3 regions of the Paenibacillus sp. FSL H7-0942 genome follow, and region 1 is predicted to be linked to each of the others. Evidence: predicted binding sites of a transcription regulator. Region 1 holds the regulator's gene; each other region holds the start of a gene.
The links. The regulator LexA, encoded in region 1, represses DNA repair genes until DNA is damaged. The targets are predictions, from matches to a motif close to CGAACATATGTTCG.
Positions count from the first base shown of each region.

Region 1 (6,818 bases):
TACTCCATACCAAACTCCATCAGCATAAGTATATGTCTTTGGAACATACTTCGCATCTCCATACTTATTGTTAGCATCTGAATATCTCACATATTTTTGCGTCGCCTGAATCGTAACACTTTGTGCAGTTACAGAACCTTGAACAGAAGATGAGGCAGAAGCAAGTGATGCTGGAACAGCAATACTTGCTACTATAGCAGTGAGCGCTCCAATTGTGGCTAGTTTCTTTTTCATGTAAATACCTCCTAAATTTTTTTGAATGAATTATAAAACTTTACTTTCTAAAAATACCATATAATTCTATGTAAAATTATGATATATATTACATTGTGATTTGTATTTCACCCCCTACAGATCTACTAACGTAACTTCCAAAAATTCCTCCAACTGATTAAATAGTATATCCAATCTAAACAGATTTGGACGATCATGAAATGCAGCGGATGAGTGAGATACTAGATGACTTTTTTTAATAGAAGTAGTACAAGTTGATTTGATATTATTTAACCCTTTCTTCGAAGACAGCTCTCAGGAGTAGTTGTTGGATTAAAATCTGCTCGTTGTGAAGTTGTGACCGGGAATGGATAAATCATCTGAAAGCAAATTGCCAAAACATGTCCCCTGATTCTTCTTCACTTGCCCACGTAACATTTTTGTGTTTATCTGTGACCAAGGCTTACCTTTATAACAAACATATTCGTTCGTCGATTTAGATAATCGCAAAACTCACTTTTCATTAATATTAAACTGTCTGAAGCAAAAGATTTAAATCAAACTTCCTTTTAATTCTGATAGCCATGAAATAGAAAGGAATACTAGCATTCACTCATTTAAAATTCCAACCATCGTTCAAATACATACAAATGGATGTTTCATTTGTATGTTGAAAGTTTCATATAGAAGAGGTATACTTTAATTAAATTTTAAACAATTTAATTTTAAATAATTAATTGGAGATGTTAATATGGATCAGGCAAAACAACTTGTGACAGAACAACGTACATTTTTTTATACAGGACAAACTAAAAATATCGAGTATCGGATTAATGCACTTCAACAGCTTAGAAAGGGAATTGAAAAGTATCAGCAACGGATTCAAGATGCACTTCGGGCAGATTTGAACAAATCAGAGGCGGAAGCTTACGGTTCCGAGATTCGCATTGTTCTGGGTGAACTGGATTTTGCATTAGAACACCTGCAGGAATGGGCTGTACCAAAACAAGTCCCAACCAATTCGGCTATGCCGGATGGGGTGAGTACCATTTACCCTGAACCATACGGAGTGGCTCTTATTATTGCACCTTGGAACTATCCTTTCCAACTGGCCTTTGGTCCACTGATTGGAGCAATTGCAGCCGGTAACTGTGCAGTTATCAAGCCTTCTGAATTAACACCAGCCGTATCTCGTCTGACGTATGATCTGATTCAGGAGATCTTCCCTCAGGAGTATATTGCGGTTATGGAAGGGGAAGTCGAGGCTAGCACAGCATTGTTGAAAGAGAAGTTTGATTATATTTTCTTCACAGGCAGTACGGGGGTTGGTCGCATTGTTATGAAGGCAGCAGCGGAGCATTTAACTCCTGTAACCCTGGAGCTAGGGGGCAAGAGTCCTGCTATTGTCCACAGTGATGCAGATCTGAAGCTGGTGGCCCAGCGTATTGTTCGTGGAAAGTTCCTGAATGCAGGGCAAACTTGCGTTGCTCCGGATTACTTGCTTGTGCATGAACAAGTTCATGATGAATTGATCAATCTGATTGGCGCAGAGATCAAAGATAAATTTGGGGACGATGTGTTACAGAACTCTGATTTCCCGCATATTGTCAACGCGCGTAATTTTGATCGGTTGTCGAAATTCCTCACAGATGGCAAAACACTAATTGGTGGGCGTTCTGTACGTGAGCAGTTGCTTATTGAGCCGACGGTAATTGGTGATGTGAACTGGGAATCAGCTGTCATGCAAGAAGAGATCTTCGGTCCGATTCTTCCTGTATTTACGTACAGTGACCTGAATCCTATGCTGGATGAGATTGTTCGCCGGCCAAAACCATTGGCGCTATATCTCTTCACACAGGATGAGCAGCTGCAGGATCAGGTTCTGAATCAAGTATCCTTCGGTGGGGGATGTATTAATGACACACTTTCTCATATGACTTCACACTACCTCCCGTTTGGTGGTGTAGGAGAGAGCGGTATGGGCTCATATCACGGACAACAGAGCTTTGATGTGTTCTCGCATCACAAGAGTGTTCTGAAACGCAGTGAATAATTAGCCGCTAAAATAACATAAACATGAAAAAAAGAGGTTGTCCTGTTGATCAGGATAACCTCTTTCGTATTTCATTACATCTAGTTTTGTTACTCAAGTTAAATATTAATGAATATCTCGGAAAAGGCCAATGACTTTACCCAGAATACTAACATGTTTCAAACGTAAAGGTTCGAAGGTCGCATTCTCCGGTTGAAGGCGAATATGATCTTTCTCTTTATAGAACGTTTTCACTGTAGCTTCATCGTCTTCAGTCATTGCAACGACGATATCACCGTTATCAGCAGTTTGCTGTTGACGGACAATAACGTAATCTCCGTTAACGATTCCAGCTTCCACCATGCTATCTCCGACTACCGAAAGCATAAACACTTTCTGTTCGCCTACATAATGTGTAGGAAGAGGGAAGTAGTCTTCAATGTTCTCGGTTGCAGTGATTGGAACCCCTGCTGTAACCTTACCAACAACAGGAATACGTGCAACGCTATGAGCAAATTGATGAGAATGCTCAGATTCTTCTTGGCTCAAAAGCTCAATGGCTCTTGGCTTGGTAGGGTCGCGTCGGATCAAACCTTTTTTCTCCAAACGATCCAAATGTCCATGTACTGTTGAGCTGGAAGCCAGTCCAACCGCTTCACCAATTTCCCGTACGGAAGGAGGATACCCCTTCAACCGGACTTCATTTCGTATAAACTCCAGAATAGCCTGCTGCCTGCTGGATATCTTCGACATACCGTATCAACCCCATTTTAGTAACGTTTGGGAAAATTATAACATAGAACCTCCGTTCGTACAAACATAAGTTCTAAATAAAATAGCATTAAATCAGTGTTTTTTAACTTATAGAACAGAAATTGTCCAAAAGTCAGAGCATAATACTGCAAATGTTTTGTAAAAGGACTTGAAATAAGATATTTCTCCTTCAAAAAAGAAGCGAACAATTGTTCTAAAAATCTATTGAACAAAACAAGTGTTCGTGTTATATTGATTCCAACAGATAGGAACAAACGTTTGGAGGCGGGTATTTAATGAGATATTCTACTTATCAAAGCATTTATGAACCAATGAATTCGGAACTGGTGAAGTCTAACATAGGGAACTACAAGAAGGTTTTAGCGCGTTTCAAGATTTCTTCATGGATGTTAAAGGTAGTCATTACCTCTATGATTATATTTATTGGATGCAGCACCGTTTTAACTGTATTTGCCGGCAATGAGAATGCTGTTCTGCCTGGAGGAAAGATAGCTGTTTCACAAGGGGAAACATTATGGAGTATTTCTTTGGAACATAAACCGACGAATATGGATACACGTATATATATAGAAGCAATTAAGAAAGTGAATCAACTTCATACAACTTCCATCCAAGTGGGACAAGTACTAGCTCTACCGCAATTTGCAGAATAAAATGCACATCAATGAGTGTTAGCGCGTGTCAGCTTGACAAGCAGCCTTTATAATGGCAAAGTTAATATGACTTTGTATTTTTGGAGGGGACAAGCTTGGATATAGATAGTCTGGTAGCACGCATTAACGAATTGGCTCGTAAGCAAAAGTCCACTGGATTGTCGGAGGAAGAGCTTGCTGAACGTGCCGAGCTAAGAGAGATTTATTTGAGTAATATTCGCAGCAATTTCAGACAACAACTGGATACCATTGAGATTGTTGATGATGAGAATGACAAAGGCCACCAAGGCAAACTCAAACACTAACGAAACCTAATGATATCATTATGATATTTAGGTTTCTTCCTGTTATTTTGAGTGTGCAATTTATAGGGGGAAATGTTGGTTTGCAATTATGTAAGCCGATACAAAGACACATAAGGGGGATTCTCATGTCGCGTTCGTTCGAGAGAACGGTTAAGAAAAATTCCAAGCAGTTAAATCAGCAACGCAAAAAAAGTGGTCAACCAATCACAGGTACACCAGGTGAAGAAGTCTTTAAGGGACGCAGTCTTTTGTTCCCTATATTTTTGATTGGTCTCGCCTTTTTGTATCTGTTTATGAGCACGTTCCTTGTGCAAGCTCCAATGACAACTTGGGACTGGGTGACCATGCTGCTTTACGTATTTTTGGCAGTCATCTTCATGCTTCGACGTCCATACATCAAGATTAGCAGTAATCGGATTATAACGACGAAGGGTAATCGTGAACGTTCAATTGGGGTTGACGATATCGTCAAATTCAGAATTGAACCAGGTACAGTTGTTATCGAACATAACAGTCGCGGGAAAAGATGGGTGTTCACCAAGTTATTGAACCGTTACGATACAGATGCGATTGCAGAACGTTTGCTGAAGTTTGCAAAAGCACACCAGATCACCGTGGAAACCGTCGAAAAGTAATTATTGCATAAAGGGGTAGATGATCGGAATGGCGTTAAAAGCGATTTTGTTCGACCTAGATGATACTTTATTATGGGATGACCGTAGTGTTCGAGAAGCTTTTCATGAGACTTGTCTAATCGCAGCGAAAGAGACTGGGGTTAAACCAGAAGAACTTGAAGAAGCTGTTCGTAATGAGGCACGTGGACTGTATGAATCATATGAAACCTTTCCTTTTACTAAAATGATTGGAATCAATCCGTTTGAAGGCCTTTGGGCTAACTTTACTGGTGGGGATCAACCTGAGTTCCGTCAGTTGGAACAACTTGCTCCAGTTTACCGTAAAGAATCATGGCGTCGTGGCTTGTTGAAGTTGAGTATAGATCGGGAAGATCTTGCTGAACAACTGGCCGCACAGTTTGGAGTAGAACGGAGATCCAGACCTCATGTATACGAAGAAACGATGGATACCTTGCGTCAGTTACAAGGAAAGTACAAACTGTTGTTGTTAACAAACGGTTGTCCTGCTTTGCAACAAGAGAAGTTGGATGGTGTACCTGAATTGACTCCTTTCTTTGATGAGATTATTATCTCGGGTAACTTCGGAAAAGGAAAACCAGATCCGTCGATATTTGAACATGCTTTGAGTAAACTGGGTGTTAAACCCGAAGAGAGCATGATGGTTGGAGACAAGTTAACGACTGATATTCGTGGTGCTTTATCATCTGGCATCCAATCCGTATGGATTAACCGTGAGCATAAGACCAACAATGAAGAGTATGCGCCAGACCATGAAATAACACATTTATCGGAATTAAATCAGCTTATTGCTAAGTTCTAAGCGGAATCAGTTATAACATCTTTCCTCAGCACCCTGAAACATTGGAAGCTTCAATGAACGATGATGTCGTTCTTGAAGTTACCAATGCTTTTTTATTTGAGCTAGTTGAGTAAATTACCTTGTTAAAAGAGATCTCCATTTTTTTTACTAAAAGTTATTGAAATTAGGGGGAAGCTGGATTAGAATATAACTAACATACTAGTATGACTAGTATTTAGATTGTCATAAAGCAATTTCTTTTTGACTTACTTCATTAAATGGAAGCAGGGAGTTATTGCTTATTATTTTGATTTATTGTAAGCGCTTAATATTTTAGAGTATCTTCTTCCGATTTGGAAATCACACCACTTAGTAAGTGCTAATGAATGATGTGAAGCACCTTGGATTGTGTGATTCTACATAATACACCAAATTGATATCGCTTACATTTAGCAATTATCTATTTGGTAGTGGGGGTGAAGTTAAAGGAGTTGTTGTCTTCTACAAGAGGAGAAACGATGGAGATTGTACATGAATTACTCTTACTTATCAAGTCCTGGATCGGAGTGAAAACACATGGAGTCTGAAACCGCTAAAACAACGTTAACCATGACATCTTTACGTAAAGAGAGCAGATTACGAACGGCAGCAACCTTGTTTCGCAAAGACTGGCAGCTGTATTCACTATTAATCCTTCCCATCATCTATCTCCTTATTTTCAAATATGGGCCGATGATTGGTAATGTGATTGCGTTCAGACGTTTTGTTCCCGGGGGAAGTATATTTGGAGAAACGTGGGTTGGATTAAGATACTTCAAAATGTTCATTGAGGACCCTACCTTCTGGAGAGTATTTGGTAATACGCTGATGTTGGGCGGACTTGCATTGCTCTTTACATTCCCGGTTCCAATCATTTTTGCTTTGATGCTTAACGAAGTGAAGAGTAAACGATTCAAAAAGTTTGTACAGACCGCGTCATATCTGCCTCATTTTCTGTCCATCGTTATCGTTGCGGGTATGATCCTGCAGCTGACAGCAGTGAATGGTTCCATTAATGGACTGGTGGCTTTCTTCACCGGAGACAATATTCCTTTTATGCAGCGGGCTGAATGGTTCAGAACAATCTATATCACTTCTGAGGTATGGCAGGGTATGGGTTGGGGGGCAATTCTGTATCTGGCTGCACTGACAACCATTGATGATTCTTTGTATGAAGCTGCGCGTATCGATGGTGCCAATCGGTGGAAGCAAACGATTCATGTAACGTTACCAGGGATCTTGCCAACGATTGTGACGTTATTGATTTTGAACATGGGTAATTTCCTAGCAGTTGGATTTGAAAAAATCTTACTCTTGTACAATCCGCTTATCTACGAGACATCTGATGTGATCTCCACTTACCTGTAT
Region 1 is NZ_CP150279.1:4,051,784-4,058,601, reverse strand. It holds gene MHI48_RS18040 (hypothetical protein) at 1-234, opposite strand, end outside; gene MHI48_RS18035 (aldehyde dehydrogenase) at 965-2,266, shown strand; gene lexA (transcriptional repressor LexA) at 2,372-2,998, opposite strand; gene MHI48_RS18025 (LysM peptidoglycan-binding domain-containing protein) at 3,295-3,672, shown strand; gene MHI48_RS18020 (DUF896 domain-containing protein) at 3,768-3,977, shown strand; gene MHI48_RS18015 (hypothetical protein) at 4,103-4,612, shown strand; gene MHI48_RS18010 (HAD family hydrolase) at 4,641-5,432, shown strand; gene MHI48_RS18005 (ABC transporter permease subunit) at 6,021-6,818, shown strand, end outside.

Region 2 (6,818 bases), 820 kb from region 1:
AAGTTCATTATTATCTCGTTGAAGCCGAGAGTGGTGATCTACAGCCTCAGATTGAAGAAATCAAAGGTGTGGATTGGTATGCTCCGGAAGAAGCATGGTCCTTACAGCAACAGAGCGGATATGATAATAACGATGATATCTTGCGTGTAGCCCTGAACAAGTTAGGCATTAACGTATAACGGCATTATTGTTCGAGTCAGTTAGCCGCGCGCTCTGTGGGTCTGGACAGGCAGATCATCAAGCCACGGGTGACTTCGCCGCGGGGGCGTGGACCGGTGGTTTTTTGTGCCAGATTGGCAAGTAACAGAACGGTAAAGCAAGCAGTGAACTGGTGATGTTAAAAAGGGTCTGGGCATGCGCAATCTGTGCCCCGTAGTCCGCTGACAGCCAGGCCGAAGCTGCATGCAGCTGGCCGATCAGCGGCATAAACAGCAGCGCTCCCGCAATGTTTAATACAACATGGGAGGCTGCGACAAATTTGCCTGCGGATGCTCCGCCCGCGGCAGCAATCACAGCGGTGATGCAGGTCCCCACATTGGACCCGATCACAATGGCGATGCCGATCTCCACAGGCAATACCCCTGTGGCTGCCAGCGTAATCGCCATGCTAATGACAGCTGCGCTGCTGTGAATGAGCGCTGTCAGACAGGCACCTGCCAGGAAGCCCCACCACAAGCTGTCGGCAGAGCGGTCGAGAAACCATTGAAATACGCCCATGCTCCGCAAGGGTAAGGCAATGGATTGCATCACCTGAATGCCTGTCATAACAAGTGCAAATCCCGCAGCTGCGAGGAAACTGTACTGGATGTTAAACAGAGTCTGACGCGTGCGTTCAGGAGCGGCCAGATTGCGTTCACCAAGAACAACAAACATGGCCCAGCCCGTTAGCGACAGGACGAGTAGCGGTAGGGAAGCACGTCCGATCTGCAGTCCCACCAGCTCCGTCGTCAGGCATGTCCCGATGTTGGTGCCGAGGATGATGCCAAGTGTTCGTCCATAGGTAATTAATCTGGCATTAGCCAGTCCAATGGTGAGTACGGTGACCGCAGTACTGCTCTGTAACAGGGCTGTTGCGCCTGCACTGAAGGCCATGCCTTTCCATGGAGCAGAGGTGGCGCGATTGAGCCAACCCGCCAACATGGGCCCAGCCATGCGCTGCAAGGCCGTTTCCATCAGCTTCATGCCACCAAAAAAGATAATAAGCCCATAGAGTAGGGGCAATATCACATCTCTAAACATAGAAACATCATTCCTTCCGTCCGGTTCCTTAACTCATCCTATGAGTAAGAAAAGACAACCATGACAAGCCTAAAGGAATTCAGAGGGAAGCGACCTAAATTACCCCACCCCAATTCGAAAGATACGGTGATTCGTGCAAACGTAGTGGAGGGGACGAAATTGAATCTGAAGAAGCGAAGCGTGCGCCTTTGTGTCCGGATTTTCCCTTTAGGAAAGGGAATCAAAAAAATCTGGAGACAACAGCGATCAGAAGATTGATTCGTAACCGGAACGTCACCTATTGCTGCACCCCAATTCGAAAGATACGGTGATTCGTGCAAACGTAGCGAAGAAGACGAAATTGTTACCGAAGAAGCGAAGCGCTCGCCTTTATCCCCGGATTTTCCCTTTGAGAAAAGGGAGTTCAAAAAAATCTGGAGACAACAGCGATCGGAAGATCGATTCGAACCCGGAACGCCACCTGCGCGCCGCACCAAACCTATCTTTTGAACTATTAAATTAAAGGAAGTGGATCTACCTTGCCATCAGTTACACTCGAACGCAGTCGCAAAAAGCGGCTTGAACATGCACATCCATGGATATTTAACAATGAAATTGCCTCTGTTGACGGAAACCCGGAACCGGGAGATCTGGTCAATGTATTGAATCATCAAGGTCGCTATCTGGCGACAGGATATTACAATCCCGCATCTCAAATCACTGTAAGAGTTGTAGCGTATCAACCTCTGGAGTCCGAACAGATGGACACCGCGTTTTTTGCAGCGCGTTTCCGCGATTGCTTGCGTCACCGGGAACGTTTTATCCAGGATGGAGAGGCATACCGTCTCGTTTACGGCGAAGCTGATTTTCTGCCAGGATTAATCGTTGACCGATTCGGCAGCATTCTCGTTGTACAGTTGCTTACACTTGGCATGGATCGTTGCCGTGAAGCCATCGTACAGGCACTCATTGAAGTAATGCAGCCGGAAGGCATATACGAGCGCAGTGATGTCTCGATTCGTGAACTGGAAGGTTTGGAGCAGACCAAAGGTCCGCTGCATGGAGAGTGCCCACGGCATGTCACTGTTACAGAGAATGGACTACTCATTAAAGTGGATATCGTGGAAGGGCAGAAGACAGGTTACTTCTTCGACCAACGTGAGAATCGTGCAGCCATCGAACCGCTCATGAAGGGTTGGGGCTACAAGAGTGGAATCACACTTCAAACGACTGAGCAGGATGGCACAGAGCAGCTCTTGCCTGTGAATAAAAGCGGTAAGGTAGTTACATTCCCATATTGGGATGGTGCCACTGTTCTGGAGTGTTTCTCACACACGGGTAGCTTTACGTTGAATGCTTGCAAGTATGGAGCCAAAAAAGTGACTTGTCTTGATATTTCGGAGCATGCCATTGAGAGTGCACGAACAAATGTGGAGCTGAACGGTTTCACTGACCGGGTTGAATTCGTAGTTGCTGATGCATTCCAGTACTTGCGTGAACAAGTGAAGGGACTGGATGAACGTACCGCACGTGCACGTGCAGCCGAACAGAAAGTGGATACATCCAAAGCGCTGGCAGCTGGCGGTAAAACATTTGATGTGGTCATCCTTGATCCTCCTGCATTTGCCAAAACGAAATCAGCAGTTAAAGGTGCATGTCGCGGTTATAAAGATATCAATTTGCAAGGAATGAAACTGGTCAATGAGGGTGGATATTTGGTAACAGCCAGCTGTTCGTATCACATGCGTCCAGACCTCTTCCTGGATACGATTGCCGATGCAGCGGAAGATGCAGGCAAAGTGCTTCGTTTGATCGACTGGAAAGCAGCCGGTAAGGATCACCCACAAATTTTGGGCGTGGACGAAGGACATTACCTGAAATTTGCTATTTTCGAAGTGCGCAGTAAAAAAAATTAAACGTATGATTTCCGTTCCAATCAAGTATAGATCAAGTCAAAAGTCCACAGTGTGATAGCTGCGGGCTTTTTGCTGTTTTGCTGTGTTAACGGAGATGATCTCCGGTTTTACCGGATAGTGGCAAACGTATGTTCCGAACCAAGTCAGATATGTTATACTGGGAATTAAAATCTTGTACGTGTGGTTTGGAGGATTAGACATGTCCGTTCGTTTTGTTATTGGCCGGGCAGGCAGCGGAAAAAGCTTGCTGATTACCCGGGAAATTACATCCCTGCTTCAAAAGGAGCCGCAAGGCACACCTTTGATTTTACTCGTTCCCGAACAGAATTCTTTTCGAACAGAGCAGGCATTGGTGTCTTCTGGAGCAATTAAAGGTACCATGCGTGCAGAAGTGCTCGGCTTTCGCCGTCTAGCCTATCGTGTAATGCAAGAAGCAGGTGGTTCTGCTCGTATTCCGATCGGAGCCGAAGGCAAAAAGATGCTGCTCTACAAGGTCATCCAGCGCCGTAAGGAAGAATTAAAGCTGTTTGGTGCATCCGGCAGCCAGCTGGGTTTTATAGGCGAATTAAATGACTTATATAGTGAATTTAAACGTTATGAAGTTGATCCATCATTGCTGGAAGACGGGCTGTCTGGAGGGAATACCTCATCCACTTCGCCAATTCTGGAGGACAAGTTGCATGACTTGAATCTGATATATCGTGACTATGAACAGGAACTGACCAATTTATATATTGATGATGAAGACACGTTGACCGAGCTGACAGATCGTTTGTCGGAAAGTGCATTGCTGCAGGATGCCCAGATCTGGATTGATGGTTTTCAGGGATTCACACCACAGGAGATGAGTGTGATTGGTCGGCTGATGTTGCAGTCCTCTTCCGTGACGATTGCACTGACATTGGATCGTCCTTATGATCACGGCGCACTGCCTGGAGAACTGGAACTATTTTATCCCACGGCAAGTGCCTATGCGCGCCTGAAAGGAATGGCTGACGAACTGGGTGTAACAAGCGATATAACCGTGCTAGATTCGGAGATTCCACCGAGATACAAGGATCGTCCGGGACTTACTCATCTGGAGGCTGGTTTCGACCGGCGAATTCATTGGAAAAGTGAAGGCCTTGATTCCGGAATCCAACTGGTTGCAGCGGAGAACCGACGAGCTGAGATGGAGGGAGCACTGCGTGAGATGCGGCGCTTGGCACAAAACGAAGGTGCGCGTTATCGGGACATGGCGGTACTTGTCCGGCAGTTGGATACCTACGCTGATATAGCTGAACCGTTATTCAGGGATTATGACGTACCCGTCTTTCTGGACCGGAGAAGAAATGAACTTCATCATCCATTATCTGAGTTTATCCGTTCCGCACTGGATATTGTTCGGCGCCACTGGCGTTACGAGGATGTATTTCGCTGTGTCAAAACGGATCTGCTGCTTCCGCGTGATGGTTCCATCACTCGTGAAGATATGGACCAGCTTGAGAATTATGTACTGGCTTGTGGTATTCACGGGTATCGCTGGACTGACGGCAAACCGTGGAAGTATGTACCAAGCCTGTCGCTGGAAGACAACGGTCAGGATGGCCGTAGTCGAGGACGGGATCAGATGCTTTCTTTAATGGAGAGCTGCCGAACGGTCATTACAGATTCCTTGGGTGCTTTTGAGAAACGAATGAAAAAGGCAAAGACAGCCAAAGCCCAGTGCGAGGCACTATACAGACTGCTGGAAGATGCTGAGATCGCATGGAAGCTGGAGAACATGTCTGCTGAAGCTAAGGCACAAGGTGACCTCGAACGGTCGAGAGAACATCGGCAGATGTGGGGAGCTGTGCTAGATTTATTGGATCAGATGGTCGATATGATGGGGAATGAACGGCTGGATATCACGCTGTTTGCCGGGATGATTGAGACCGGATTGACGGAACTGAAGCTGGGTCTGGTACCACCAGCACTTGATCAGGTTTTGATGGGTTCTATGGACCGTACACGCCTTCAGGACATCAAATACGTATTTATCCTTGGCGCCGTTGATGGTGAATTACCCGCCGTACCTCAGGATGATGGCGTATTAACGGAACTGGAGAGAGCGTTACTGACGGAAAGAGGCATGGCGCTTGGACCAGGTGCAACAAGGCAGATGCTGGATGAACGTTTTCTGATCTATACGGCACTTACAGCGGCAAGTAGCCAGTTGTGGCTGAGTTACCCGGTTGCTGATGATGAGGGGAAAGCACTGCTTCCTTCCGAGATTGTCCGCCATGTACGGAAGATGTTTGGTCTACAAGAACAGCCATTGCTCGCTCAACCACCGGTTGCGAACTCGGAAGAAGCGCATTGGTCCTATGTCACCCATCCGGGTCAGAGTCTGTCAACGCTCATTGGACAATTGCGCAAATGGCGTCGCGGAGAAGACATCCCTGAAATGTGGTGGGCGGTCTACAATTGGCATGTATCTCGGGAGACAAGCAGACCTCAATTGGAGCGGTTGATGGGATCGATCTTTTATCGTAATAGAGCATTACCATTACGTACAGCTACCAGTCGCAGACTGTATGGCACAGAGGTGAGGACGAGTGTCTCGCGAATGGAGCGTTTCGTAGCTTGTCCGTTCTCCCATTTTGCTTCGCACGGGTTACGCCTCAAAGAACGGCAATTGTACCGCCTTCAGGCTCCTGATATCGGACAGCTGTTTCATGCTGCACTAAGCCAGTTGGCTATGCGATTGCGCGAAGAAAATCGTAGTTGGGGCAGTTTGACTCCAGACCAGTGTCGTCAGGAAGCCGAGCAAACGGTGGAGCAGATTGCACCACAGCTGCAAGGGGAGATTTTGCTAAGCACCAAGCGATACGGTTATATTTTCCGCAAATTGAAGGACATTGTTAGCCGGGCATCGGTTATTCTTGGTGAACAGTCCAGACGTGGAAGTTTTGAACCGATTGGATTGGAGCTTGATTTTGGACCCGATAAAACACTGCCGCCACTACGTTTTGAACTGGAGAACGGCTGTGTGATGGAGATCGTGGGTCGAATTGACCGTGTAGATGTCGCAGAAGGAGAGAATGGTCTGCTCCTGCGTGTCATTGACTATAAATCAAGCCAGACGGACCTCAAGTTACATGAAGTGTACTATGGTCTGTCATTGCAAATGCTCACCTATCTGGAGGTGCTGCTTAGTGCTGCCGAAGAATGGCTTGGGGAAACGGCGATGCCGGGAGGAACGTTGTATTTCCATGTGCATAACCCGCTGTTGCAATCTGCAAACGGCATGACATCAGAGCAGGCAGGACAAGAACTACTGAAACGGTTCAAAATGAAAGGTTTGCTTCTGGCTGATCGGGACGCAATCGCTCAAATGGACAACACCCTGGATAAGGGATATTCAGCTATTATTCCAGTTGCTCTTAAGGCGGACGGAAGCTTTTATAGTAGCGCCGCTGTAGCTACGCCAGAGCAATGGGATACGCTGCTTGCTTCGGTTCGCAGTAATATCCGTGAGATTGGTACCCGAATTACGGATGGGGATGTGGCCATTGAGCCTTATCGTATTCAGCAGGAAGTGGCGTGCACGTTCTGTCCGTATAAGCCTGTTTGTCAGTTTGATGAGAATATAGAAGGAAATGAGTATAACCTGTTGTCCAAACCGGGCAAACAGCAAATCTGGGATATGTTATCTCACACCAA
Region 2 is NZ_CP150279.1:4,876,423-4,883,240, reverse strand. It holds gene MHI48_RS21730 (NUDIX hydrolase) at 1-179, shown strand, start outside; gene MHI48_RS21725 (Na/Pi cotransporter family protein) at 238-1,239, opposite strand; gene MHI48_RS21720 (class I SAM-dependent rRNA methyltransferase) at 1,758-3,134, shown strand; gene addB (helicase-exonuclease AddAB subunit AddB) at 3,334-6,818, shown strand, end outside.
Region 2: a site for LexA is predicted at 3,256-3,269, ahead of addB (helicase-exonuclease AddAB subunit AddB). Genes of this name have one in related genera too.

Region 3 (6,818 bases), 330 kb from region 1:
TTTGGATATGATTAATCAAGAATTCAACATTACGTTGCCTGAAGATGAGGCCGGCTTTATTGCGCTTCATATCGTCAATGCAGAACTAGGATCTGAAATGGAAGATACCATGAAGATGACACAATTGATTCAAAAGGTCTTAAATATTATTCGTTATCAGTTCAAAATTCACTTTAACGAAAGCTCCCTTCACTACTCCAGACTGATCACGCATCTAAAGTTTTTTGCCTATCGTCTGTTTAACAATACGGTGATGAAAAGTAATGATAACGATTTCCTCAATATTATTAAAGAAAAATATAAGCTAGAGTACCAATGTAGTCTAAGAATTGCGCAGTTGATTCGGGTAGACTATGGGAAAGAATTAACCGAAGACGAATTGGTGTATTTAACTGTTCATATCAAAAGGGTGACTGATGAAGAAAGGGATTGACCCATCATCGCTCCATAATGACTATACTAGGATTGTTACTGGTGATGCAGGCAAGACCTAGAGTTCCATCGTGTATAGAGCATATCTATATTCGATAGAACTCTAGGTCTTTTTTTGTAGAATAATACATTGAAGGGGGAACAAAAATGAAACATGAACAAACGGCTACCGACATTCTAAAACTTGTTGGTGGTGAAAAAAACATTGAAAGTGTTACACACTGTGCTACCAGGCTGCGCTTTAACTTAAAAGACGAGTCGATTGCAAACAACGAAGCACTGAAAAACGTACAAGGAGTTGTGGGCGTTGCCAGTAGTGGAGGTCAGTATCAGGTCATTATTGGTAATGAGGTCAACAACGTCTATAAAGCCCTTGCGCAGCTAGGGAACTTTACAAGCAAGAATGATGCTCCAACTGTGAAAAAAGGAAAAGTCTCTACTGTTCTGGACACGATTTCCGGAATCTTTACACCCATCCTACCGGCGATGATCGGTTGTGCCATGATTAAGGCAGTTCTTCTTATTTTGAAAACCTTTGATCTCGTTGACCTTGACGGTCAATTTAATACGATTATGACTTTCGTCGGGGATGCGGCTTATTACTTCTTGCCAATGCTACTCGCCTGGAGTGCTGCTGTTAAACTTAAAGCTAATGTGGGTTTTGCGTTAACCATTGCGGGTATCTTGTTACATCCTAGCTTTTCGGCGTTAATGTCTGCAGGTGAGCCTGTTACGTTCTTGGGTCTGCCTGTCACACAAGCGACGTATTCTTCTTCCGTTATTCCAATTATTCTAGCCGTATGGATCCTGTCATATGTGGAACGATTTGCTGAAAAGTATTCTCCTTCCGTGATCAAATCCATTTTGAAACCTTTAGTTGTAATCCTTGTTATGGCGCCTCTAACATTAATTATTCTAGGACCATTGGGTGCAATTGCCGGTAACTATCTTGCTTCTGCTGTATCCTATGTCAATACACACGCAGGATGGTTAGTGTCTGGTATTATCGGCGGGGCATTCCCATTCCTGATTCTGACGGGGATGCACTATAGTTTGGGACCCGTTGTCCTCACTGCTTATGCACAGACAAAAACCGATGGCATTGTTGGCCCAGGTATGCTCGTACACAATATTGCTCAAGGTGCAGCTGCGCTCGCGGTCGCATTAAGAACCAAAAATAAAGCATTTAAACAAGTTGCTTACTCTACTAGCGTAACTGCGCTGTTAGGAATTAGCGAACCTGCATTGTTTGGTGTAAATCTACGGTTAAAAAAACCACTGATCGCTGTTGTCATTGGTGGTATTGTAGGCGGAATATACGTTGGCTTGTTCGGTGTAGCTCGATCTGCTCTAGGCATTGCCGGCTTGGCTACGTTACCAGCATTTATCACTGATAATCCATGGAACCTAATCCATGCAGCAATTGGTCTGGTCATTGGCTTTGTTGTTACCTTCTTGATGACGCTTATTTTAGGATTTGAAGATGTGCCTGAGGATGGAGAGGATCAACGAACACCAGCCAATTCATCTTCAACAAACCGTGTGCCTGTTGTTAGTGTTTCTGAACATGTACTCACAGCACCAATGACTGGTCGAGTTCTAGAGTTATCAACAATAAAGGACGAAGCCTTTGCAACTGGAGCTATGGGAAAAGGGATCGCCATTGAACCTACAATTGGAAAGCTTGTTTCACCAGCCGATGGTGTCATATCCGCGGTATTCCCTACCTTCCACGCAATGGGTATTAGCTCGAATAATGGCGCTGAACTCCTCGTTCATATCGGCATGAACACGGTGAAGCTGAAAGGTGAACATTTCAAGGTGCATGTACAAGAAGGTGATGAAGTAAAAGCTGGGGATTTACTTATCGAATTCGATACAGATGCAATAGCCGCCAAAGGTTATGATCTGACTACACCTATTATTGTTACGAATTCAGATGACTTTACAGATGTAATTGGTATAGATAAACCATCGATTACGATCGGGGAAAAACTAATTAAGATCATATAAGGAGGAATTTCCAATGAAGAACACAACCGTATTCCCAGACTCTTTTATGTGGGGCGGCGCAACAGCGGCGAATCAATACGAGGGTGCCTGGAACATTGATGGTAAAAAAGCAAGTACAGCAGATATGATGACGGGTGGAACGCATACTATTCCAAGACGGATCACTAAACACATTGAGGAGGGTGTAAACTATCCTTCCCATGAGGCAGTAGACTTTTACCATCATTACAAAGAAGATATCCGTCTGTTTGCAGAGATGGGCTTTCGATGCTTCAGAATGTCCATTGCTTGGTCCAGAATATTCCCCAACGGGGACGATGTAACGCCAAATGAAGCAGGACTTCAATTTTACGACAAGGTGTTCAGTGAACTGAAAAAGTATAATATTGAACCTATCGTTACGATCTCACATTACGAAGCTCCGTTTGCGCTAACTGAGAAATTCAATGCTTGGGCTTCCAGAGAAATGATCGATTGCTACGTACGGTATTGTGAGACCATTTTCACCCGTTACAAGGATGTCGTGAAGTACTGGATTACATTTAATGAGATCAATAGTTTAATTGTTCCAGCAGGAGCATATATAGCAGGGGCATTATTAGTTGATGATAGTGGGGTATTTAACAATACGGTTGTGGATAGTACGCAATTAAGATTCCAGGCTTTACATCATCAATTTATAGCAAGTGCAAAAGCAGTCAAGCTTGCTCATGAGATTAATCCGGCGTTCCAAATCGGTTGCATGATTAATTATAGTCATGGTTACGGAAGTACATGTAAACCGGAAGATATGTTGAAGGCTCTGAGAATGGATCAGATTAACAATATGCTGAGCAGCGACGTGCAAGTTAGAGGGGAATACCCTGACTTTGCCAAGAGATATTTTAATGAGAACAATATTCAGATTGAGATGGCAGAAGAGGACGTAGAAGTGCTAAAACAAGGCTGTGTTGATTTCTATAGCTTCAGCTACTACAAGTCTCATGTAGTGGGTACCCGCCCAGAAGGTGATGAGACCCAGGGGAATGTCTTTGGTGGATTCAAAAATCCTTATTTGAAGGCAAATGATTGGGGATGGCAAATCGATCCAGTTGGACTTCGTTACGTACTCAATCATGTGTACGATCGGTATAGAATCCCTGTAATGATCGTTGAAAATGGTCTGGGAGCGGTTGATGTCATCGAAGAGGATGGCTCTATCCATGATACGTACAGGATCAATTTCCTGCGAGATCATATCGAACAAATGAGAGAAGCTATCCTCGATGGCGTTAATCTTATCGGCTACACGGCTTGGGGTTGCATCGACATCGTTAGTGCCTCAACTGGCGAAATGGAGAAACGCTACGGATTCATTTATGTAGATAAGGATAACAAGGGCAGAGGTACCCTGAAAAGAAGTAAAAAGGACAGTTTCCACTGGTATAAAAAGGTGATTGAATCCAACGGGGAAAGATTGAATTAGGAAATATAATTTGCAATCGAACGAAAGATGATCCAATCTTTAAATTCTATCAAATAGACCAAGTACTTATCACTTTGTGAGACAAGTACTTGGTTTTTTGTGCATCAATAATAAAACTAAAAATTAATTATTTGGATGGCTAAAGTGGCTGACAATATCCAGTCTACAGTTCATTATGGTGTCCAAGGGTTTTCAAAAGCTAATTATAAATATTTACCTCTTGCATAAAGAACGTGTGTTCGGTCTATAATATATACAAACATACGTTCTCAAATGTACAGGAGTGATTTCAGTGTTGGCTAAGCAGCGAACTATTATGCTCATCGACATGCAGTCGTTTTATGCTTCAGTCGAAAAGGCAAAAATGCCTCAATACAAAAATAGACCATTAGCTGTTGCGGGAGACCCCGCAAGACGCTCTGGAATTATCCTTGCCGCTTGTCCACTAGCCAAGGCGAAGGGTGTGTCTACCGCGGAACCACTCTGGCAGTCTCTTCAGAAGTGCCCTGAACTGATCATTGTGAGACCACACATGCAAGAATATATCGAAGTATCCACTCAAATCATGTCCATTATTGAAGAGTTCACCGATCTGGTCGAACCGTACAGTATAGACGAATTATTCGCTGATTTTACAGGGTCTATGCATCTATTCGGTAATGATCCAGTCGATTTGGCCAAGCAAATTCAAGACAAAATCTATAATGAAACAGGCGTTTACGCGAGAGCTGGCATTGGTGAAAACAAAATCATCAGTAAATTATGCTGCGATATAATCGCTAAAAAAGCAGAGGGGGGCATTTTCCACTTAAAAAAAGAGGAGTTACACCTCCATATTGGAGATAAGCCCATCCGCGATATGTGGGGGATAGGCTCAAGAATGGAAAAACATCTGTGGAAGATGGGGATCCGAACCATTAGAGACTTGGCGAATACGCCTCTTTCCAAATTAAGAAGTAAGTGGGGCGTTAATGGAGAAGTCATCTGGCGAGTCGCAAATGGACTCGACAATTCGCCGGTAACCGTCAACACGCACAGTACACAAAAAGATATCGGAAACGGAATGACCTTGCCTAGAGATTTCACAGAGGCTTGGGAGATCGAAGTGGTTATTCTCGATATCTGCACAGAAGTATGCAGAAGAGCCCGCCAAAAGGGACTGATGGGTAGTGTCGTGTCCGTAAGTGTGTCTGGAGCGGATTTTGACCACCCCACTGGTTTTCACAGGCAGGTTAAACTGTCTGATCCTACAAACATAACCGTTGATGTATGCAAGATAGCCAAACGCATATTTCATCAACACTGGGATGGGCAACCTGTGCGCCGTGTAGGCGTATCCCTGTCTCAATTATCCAACGCGGATACATATCAACTATCTTTTTTTGATGATCAAGAACAGAAACGGGCCATTGATCAGGTGATGGACGACATTAAGGATCGATTTGGCGACATTGCCATTCTACGAGCAAGCTCCATTACGGCTGCGGGTCAAGCGATCGATCGAGCATCTAAAATTGGGGGGCATTATAAATGAGCAAAAAACTGGAGGCCAATGGATTATGGGAATCGAGCCGCATGATGCTTCCACAACATAAAGAACGGATTATACAGCATCGTACTCAAGTTCATTATCTAACGAAACCGCTGATCCATGAAGATGAGTGGGAGATTATTACACAAAATATAGATATGTCGCTCAATTATACATTGCAAGCCACCTTTGCAATATTTACTGAGTCAGGCAATCGGTATATACACGGGATCGTCACTTCAGTCAGTACCTTTGGAAAGAAAATCAAAATTGAAATGGAGAATGGATTTGAATGGGTCGATTTTGATCAATTGGTCGCTGTAAAACTTGAAGAAGGAGGCGTGTAAAGTGCGACAGACTTTCGAGGAACTTTCACTCGTAAAGAGGGTAGTGGAGCTCCCTTATCTGTTAGGTGCTCTGGAGGTAGATAAGCATAAAATATACGCTTCAAACTTCAAAATGAAATCTGTGTATGTTGACTACCTGGACGGTACCCAAAAGAAAATAGCTTTAGAAATGTACAAATCAAAGCAAAGGCTAAAGGAACATCATATAAAAATCATAGATGAAGTGAGATCTGAGCTGAGTTTAACGGTAGATTATTCGGTGAGAGGTTACATTCATAAAATGACATTATTATGGAGCAAAGTGAAAGTAGATGTAACCTTAATGCTTACTGAACATATGAACGTTGATATTACTGATTTGCTCAAATGAACATAGAAAATAAGAGTCTAACTTATGGTTGCGGCAACCAATACGAGCAGATCTTTCGGCAAACCGGGAATTACGAAAAAGATAAATAAAAAGGCAGAAAACTTTTTCCCATGATGAAACGTTGACTTCAAATTGCAATGTGTACCGAAGAACAATCCGCGATGTATATCAAGGAGAATATTCGTCATAATAAGGAAATGTTGCTGTAAGAAGGGAGGGAGGTAAGGGAAGTGAATGAACAATCTGCCACGAACACGAATGAGGAGAATATCACCAAAAGTTTGAACGAATCCTTGGGTAGAATTGAAGAAATCTTTACAAACACTCCCGACTTAATCATCCGAAAGTTAAGCATAAAACAGACCGGAGAACTAGCCGCAATAATCTATATGGAAGAATTGACAGATAAAGCGTCACTTAATCAAAATGTTCTTGCTCCGCTTCAACTAGAAACCGGAAATCCTTCTGGAGATTTCATTACAACAGTGGGTTATGTAAAACCTCACGCCAAGTGGGAAGAGCTCAGACTTTCCATTATACTCGGCTACAGCGTGTTATTTATTGAAGGAAGAAGTACTGCATACGCATTAGATACAAAAGGATTCCCGCAACGCGCTATTGAGGATCCTCAGCAGGAGCCCTCACTGAAAGGGGCTCATC
Region 3 is NZ_CP150279.1:3,724,520-3,731,337, forward strand. It holds gene licT (BglG family transcription antiterminator LicT) at 1-433, shown strand, start outside; gene MHI48_RS16570 (beta-glucoside-specific PTS transporter subunit IIABC) at 580-2,445, shown strand; gene MHI48_RS16575 (glycoside hydrolase family 1 protein) at 2,459-3,910, shown strand; gene MHI48_RS16580 (DNA polymerase IV) at 4,227-5,444, shown strand; gene MHI48_RS16585 (YolD-like family protein) at 5,441-5,788, shown strand; gene MHI48_RS16590 (hypothetical protein) at 5,790-6,158, shown strand; gene MHI48_RS16595 (spore germination protein) at 6,389-6,818, shown strand, end outside.
Region 3: a site for LexA is predicted at 4,167-4,180, ahead of MHI48_RS16580 (DNA polymerase IV). Genes of this name have one in related genera too.